One region of the Priestia sp. HNGD-A6 genome, then DNA from elsewhere that is predicted to be linked to it. Evidence: predicted binding sites of a transcription regulator. Region 1 holds the regulator's gene; the other holds the start of a gene.
The links. The regulator CtsR, encoded in region 1, represses protease genes until heat stress. The targets are predictions, from matches to a motif close to ATGGTCAATAAAGGTCAAACA.
Positions count from the first base shown of each region.

Region 2: the regulator CtsR is predicted to act here: its motif matches at 1,924-1,944, upstream of clpB (ATP-dependent chaperone ClpB).

Region 1 is NZ_CP138621.1:2,669,643-2,672,859, reverse strand. It holds rRNA gene SCI76_RS13570 (23S ribosomal RNA) at 1-920, shown strand, start outside; rRNA gene rrf (5S ribosomal RNA) at 984-1,099, shown strand; gene SCI76_RS13560 (CtsR family transcriptional regulator) at 1,335-1,796, shown strand; gene SCI76_RS13555 (UvrB/UvrC motif-containing protein) at 1,838-2,380, shown strand; gene SCI76_RS13550 (protein arginine kinase) at 2,384-3,217, shown strand, end outside.
Region 2 is NZ_CP138621.1:2,108,529-2,111,745, forward strand. It holds gene clpB (ATP-dependent chaperone ClpB) at 1-1,904, opposite strand, end outside; gene SCI76_RS10595 (YjzC family protein) at 2,020-2,199, opposite strand; gene SCI76_RS10600 (SDR family oxidoreductase) at 2,333-2,977, opposite strand; gene argF (ornithine carbamoyltransferase) at 3,080-3,217, opposite strand, start outside.

The sequences.
Region 1 (3,217 bases):
GATCTGGGCACTGTCTCAACGAGAGACTCGGTGAAATTATAGTACCTGTGAAGATGCAGGTTACCCGCGACAGGACGGAAAGACCCCGTGGAGCTTTACTGTAGCCTGATATTGAATTTTGGTACAGCTTGTACAGGATAGGTAGGAGCCTGAGAAGCCGGAGCGCTAGCTTCGGTGGAGGCGTCGGTGGGATACTACCCTGGCTGTATTGAAATTCTAACCCGCGGCCCTGATCGGGCCGGGAGACAGTGTCAGGTGGGCAGTTTGACTGGGGCGGTCGCCTCCTAAAATGTAACGGAGGCGCCCAAAGGTTCCCTCAGAATGGTTGGAAATCATTCGTAGAGTGTAAAGGCACAAGGGAGCTTGACTGCGAGACCTACAAGTCGAGCAGGGACGAAAGTCGGGCTTAGTGATCCGGTGGTTCCGCATGGAAGGGCCATCGCTCAACGGATAAAAGCTACCCCGGGGATAACAGGCTTATCTCCCCCAAGAGTCCACATCGACGGGGAGGTTTGGCACCTCGATGTCGGCTCATCGCATCCTGGGGCTGTAGTCGGTCCCAAGGGTTGGGCTGTTCGCCCATTAAAGCGGTACGCGAGCTGGGTTCAGAACGTCGTGAGACAGTTCGGTCCCTATCCGTCGTGGGCGTAGGAAATTTGAGAGGAGCTGTCCTTAGTACGAGAGGACCGGGATGGACACACCGCTGGTGTACCAGTTGTCTTGCCAAAGGCATCGCTGGGTAGCTATGTGTGGACGGGATAAGTGCTGAAAGCATCTAAGCATGAAGCCCCCCTCAAGATGAGATTTCCCATAGCGCAAGCTAGTAAGATCCCTGAAAGATGATCAGGTTGATAGGTCAGAGGTGGAAGCGTGGCGACATGTGTAGCTGACTGATACTAATCGATCGAGGACTTAACCAAACTTTTAAAAGCGTAAGCTTTACTCAGCAAACTGTTACCTAGTTTTGAGAGAGCAATCTCTTGTCTGGTGGCGATAGCGAAGAGGTCACACCCGTTCCCATACCGAACACGGAAGTTAAGCTCTTTAGCGCCAATGGTAGTTGGGACTTTGTCCCTGTGAGAGTAGGACGTTGCCAGGCACCTGAAAAAGGACTAGCTATTTTAGCTAGTCCTTTTTTGTTTACAATTTATTTGTTTTATGAAAAAGTATAGTAAGAACAATAAAATTCGCGATTTGCAGGTTTTGAAATAAATTTTAGTGGCAACGATAAAAGTAAAGAATAAACTTTAATAGTACATAGTTGAAAATTTTTTCGTTTCCTTTTATATTTAAATTAAGGTCAAATATAGTCAAAGTCAGAAGGAGGGGGCAGCGTGCCAAATATCTCTGACATTATCGAACAGTATTTAAAACAAGTACTTGAATTAAGTGAAAGAGAAATTGTTGAAATAAGGCGCAGTGAGATTGCTGATAAATTTCAATGCGTTCCGTCGCAAATTAATTACGTTATCAATACCCGCTTTACGGTTGAGAGAGGTTATCTTGTAGAAAGTAAGCGAGGCGGCGGCGGATTTATTCGTATTGCAAAAGTAAAAATGCATGATGCAGCGGATTTGTTTCAGCAAGTGATTGAGATGATTCAAAATGAAATTTCACAAGTAAGTGCTGAAAATGTCATTATTAGGTTAGTTGAAGAAAAAGTCATCACAGAACGAGAAGCAAAAATCATGTTGAGCGTTATCAATCGTTCAGTTATTAATATTGAACTTCCTTATCGTGATGAGCTAAGAGCCAATCTTTTAAAAGCAATGCTTAATTCATTACGCTACCGATAAGCTCATGATCTATTTTATTTAGAACAGGGAGTGATGACAGGATGATTTGTCAGCAATGTGAAACGAGACCTGCAACTCTTCACTTCACAAAAATTATTAATGGTGAAAAGACGGAGATGCACGTATGTGAACAATGCGCTTCAGAAAATGGAGATGCATTTTCTTTTTCAAATCAGCAAGGTTTTTCAATCAATAACTTACTAGCTGGCCTACTTAACCTAGACCCAGCAGTAACTGAAAATTATAAGAAACAAAGTCAGGACGTTCTTTCTTGTCCTACTTGTGGCATGACATATCAAAAATTTGCTAAAATCGGCAGGTTTGGATGTGCAGATTGCTACAAAACATTTGAGCGACCTCTTATTCCTTTCGTGAAGAGGCTGCATGGAGGTAATTATCTACATCATGGAAAAATACCAGCAAGAATTGCAAGTAATCTTCATTTAAAAAAGGAATTACAGGCATTAAGATTGAACTTAAAAGAGTATATCGAAAAAGAGGAGTTTGAGAAAGCAGCCGAACTCCGAGATCACATTCGATTACTAGAAAAGAAGATGAACGAATCGAGAGAGGAGGAAGCGTAATTCATGTCCCAGGATTTGTTCTTTTCCCAGCCTGTTAGCTCTTGGATGCGTCAAGAAGCTTCGAATTCAGATATTGTGCTAAGCAGTCGAATCAGGCTGGCTCGAAATTTAACTCATTATCTTTTTCCAACTCTCTTTTCTAAAGAACAAGCAGTTGAAGTGGTTCGAGTATTTGAGCAAGTTTTTCAAAAAAGTGAGAACACCAATCAGTGGAATTTGCATTTACTAAAGATGAACGAATTACAGCCTCTTCAAAAGCAAGTGTTGGTTGAGAAGCATCTTATCAGTCCTAACTTGGCTGAAGGAGACAACAACGGAGCTTGTTTTTTATCAGAAAAAGAAGATTTGAGTATTATGGTTAATGAAGAAGATCATTTACGCATACAATGTTTATTTCCAGGCCTTCAATTATCTGAAGCTTTAAGCACAGCGAATAAAGTAGATAATTGGATTGAGAAATACGTAGATTATGCGTTTGATGAAAATAGAGGGTATTTAACCAGCTGTCCCACAAATGTGGGTACTGGGCTACGTGCATCTGTGATGATGCATCTGCCGGCTTTAGTGATGACCCGTCAAATTCATCGTATTATTCCCGCTATTAACCAGCTTGGCTTAGTGGTGAGAGGAATTTATGGAGAAGGTAGCGAAGCTTTAGGGAATATCTTTCAAATTTCTAATCAGATAACCTTAGGGAAATCTGAAGAAGATATTGTGGCAGATTTAAATAGTGTCGTACAGCAGTTAATTACACAAGAGCACTCTGCAAGAGACGCACTGTTTAAAACATCTCATGTAGAGTTAGAAGATCGAGTGTATCGTTCATATGGAGTATTG
Region 2 (3,217 bases), 560 kb from region 1:
TCTTCACTGTCAAATAACGAATGTGCCAACGTTTTGGCTAGCTCCGTTTTTCCTACTCCGGTAGGTCCTAGGAAAATAAATGATCCAATTGGGCGGTTCGGGTCTTTAATGCCTGCCCTTGCGCGAATCACAGCATCTGTAACTAAGGATACGGCTTCGTCCTGTCCAATCACACGCTTCTGTAAAATTGACTCAAGCTTCAACAGCTTTTCTCTTTCTCCTTCAACTAGTTTCGACACCGGAATTCCCGTCCATCTTCCTACAATTTCAGCAATTTCTTCTTCCGTTACCTCTTCTCTTAACAAACGGTTTTCTTGTGCTTTTTCAGCAGCTGTTTCTTCCAGCTGTTTTAGTTCTTTTTCAAGAGCTGGAATGCGTCCGTGGCGAAGTTCGGCTGCTTTATTTAAATCATATTTCCCTTCAGCTTCTTCTAGGTCTCGCTTCGCTTTTTCAAGCTGCTCCCGGACATCTTGCACCGTTTGAATCGACTGCTTTTCTTTTTCCCACTGCAGCTTCATTGTATCTGCACGTTCTTTTAAATCAGAGACTTCTTTTCGAATTGCCTCTAACCTTGTGATGCTTGCTTGATCTGTTTCTTTACTTAATGCCGCTTCTTCAATTTCAAGCTGCATGACACGTCGCGTTACTTCATCTAATTCTGATGGCATCGAATCAATTTCTGTTCGAATAGTTGCGCATGCTTCATCAATTAAATCAATTGCTTTATCAGGTAAAAAGCGATCTGAGATATAACGATCCGACATAACCGCTGCTGAAACAATCGCCCGGTCATGAATATTTACACCGTGATGAATTTCAAATCGTTCTTTTAAACCACGTAAGATAGAGATTGTATCTTCTACTGAAGGTTCTTCAACCAGCACCTGTTGAAAGCGTCTTTCAAGAGCTGGATCTTTTTCAATATACTGACGATACTCATCAAGAGTTGTAGCTCCTATACAGTGAAGTTCTCCTCTAGCAAGCATTGGTTTTAAAATATTCCCTGCATCCATCGCTCCGTCTGTACGACCTGCTCCAACGATTGTATGAAGTTCGTCAATAAATAAAAGAATTTGACCGTTGCTTTTCTTAACTTCTTGAAGAACAGCTTTTAAACGCTCTTCAAATTCGCCTCTGAACTTCGCTCCTGCTACTAAAGCTCCCATATCTAATGAGAAGATGGTTTTATCTTTTAATCCTTCAGGCACATCTCTACGAACAATTCGCTGTGCTAGACCTTCAACAATCGCTGTTTTACCAACGCCAGGTTCTCCAATCAAAACTGGATTGTTTTTTGTTTTTCGCGATAAAATGCGGATAACGCGGCGAATTTCTCCGTCTCGTCCAATGACTGGATCAATGTTCCCTGCTCTTACTTCTGCCACTAAGTCTCTTCCATATTTAGCTAACGCTTCATATGTAACTTCCGGATTTTGACTTGTAATTCGCTGATTTCCTCGAAGGCTAGTAAGCACATCTTGCAAAGCTTTTTTTGTTATACCGTGACTTGAAAATAACTTGCCATATTCACTAGAAGACGGTTCCTGTGCTAAGGCTAAAAAGATGTGCTCAACTGAAACATAATCATCTTGCAGACGAGATGATTCTTCTTGAGCTTTGACAAACAGCTGCTGGAGTTTATTTGTAATATAAACTTTCCCTACTTCAGCTCCACTTCCTGTAACAGCAGGTTTTTTCGCAAGCAGTTGATTTACCTGCTGCTGAAAAGATTGATGATCTATATGTAAATGACCTAATATGCGAGGAGCAATACCATCTTGCTGATGAATAAGCGTATAAAGCAAATGAGCAATATCCACTTCCTGCTGATTTCGTTTAATAGCTTCGGACTGCGCTTCCATCACGCCTTCTTGCAATTTTTGGGTCATTTTATTTATGTCCATTGAACATCCTCCTTCGATACATTTGACCTTTATTGACCTTTATTTCATTATACCCAGCAATGGGAAAACAAGTAAAGCCATTCAATTTAGAATGGCTTCTTTATTTTTTTACTATTTAAGGCTTGCGCATGTATATCCAGTGGCGGTCATCGTTTGCCGTCTCTGGAAAACGCTCTCCTGCTTTTAATTTAACCTTTTGAGGATTATTTACGTTGCTTCCTGTTTCACCAATTTCAATATACACTCCGTTATTAGGAGCTTTTTGACCCGGTGTGAAATGACGATTTTGTCCCATTGTCCTGCCTCCTCATTCCTGAAATGAAATGTTCTCCTATACTATTCCCTTAAGATTTCCGTTTCATAATGGAGATGTTTTCATATTAGGAACAGAACAGAAAAGAGCAGACCTTTAGATCTGCCCTTTTGTATCAATGAGTAAATTTAATAGCTTGTTCAATTTCAGTTTCTCCGGCTAACATTTCAAACGTTTTTCCTATCGTAGCTTCTTCGTTTAGGCATTCTACAAGCACGGTTGCTACATCTGCTCGAGGAATCGTCTGAGATTTATCTTCAATATCATTATTGATATCAATTTTTCCAGTAGCTGAATCATTCGATAAAGTTCCTGGTCGTACAATTGTATATTGCAGATTAGACTGCTTTAAGTATTCATCCGCTATCGCTTTAGCACGCAGGTAAAGTTGTAAGCCTTCTGGTCCTTGTTCAGGTGCATCTGTTCCCATTGAACTTAACATAACAAAGCGCTTCACACCTTGATTTTTTGCTTCATCAATGATATTTTTAGCACCGTTTTGATCCACAGCGATTGTTTTTTCGTCTCCCGTATGTCCTCCAGAACCTGCTGCAAATATGACAGCATCCATACCTCTTAAAGCATCTGAAACATCTTGCTCCAAGTCACCAAGTACAACGTTAGCGCCCAGCTTTTTTAAAGCGTCTGCTTGTTTTTCGTCGCGAATCATCGCATAAGCTTCATGCTGCTTGCTGTTTGCGACTTTTTCTACCACTTGTTTTCCCGTTGTTCCGTTTGCTCCAACAACTAATACTTTCATCATAAATCACCTTTCGTTCTGTTTAGTATACAACTGGTGTTCCCACAATTAATTCCCTTTAAACAAAAAAACCTTTCTGATATTCTCAGAAAGGTTTTTTTCTTAGCCTAAAATTGCTTGAAGCAAGGCCTTTTGTACATGCATACGATTTCCAGCCTGCTGGAAAACAACCGAATTTGGTCCGTCAATAATGCTTGCTGTCACTTCTTCTTCACGATGCGCAGGCAAGCAGTGGAGAAA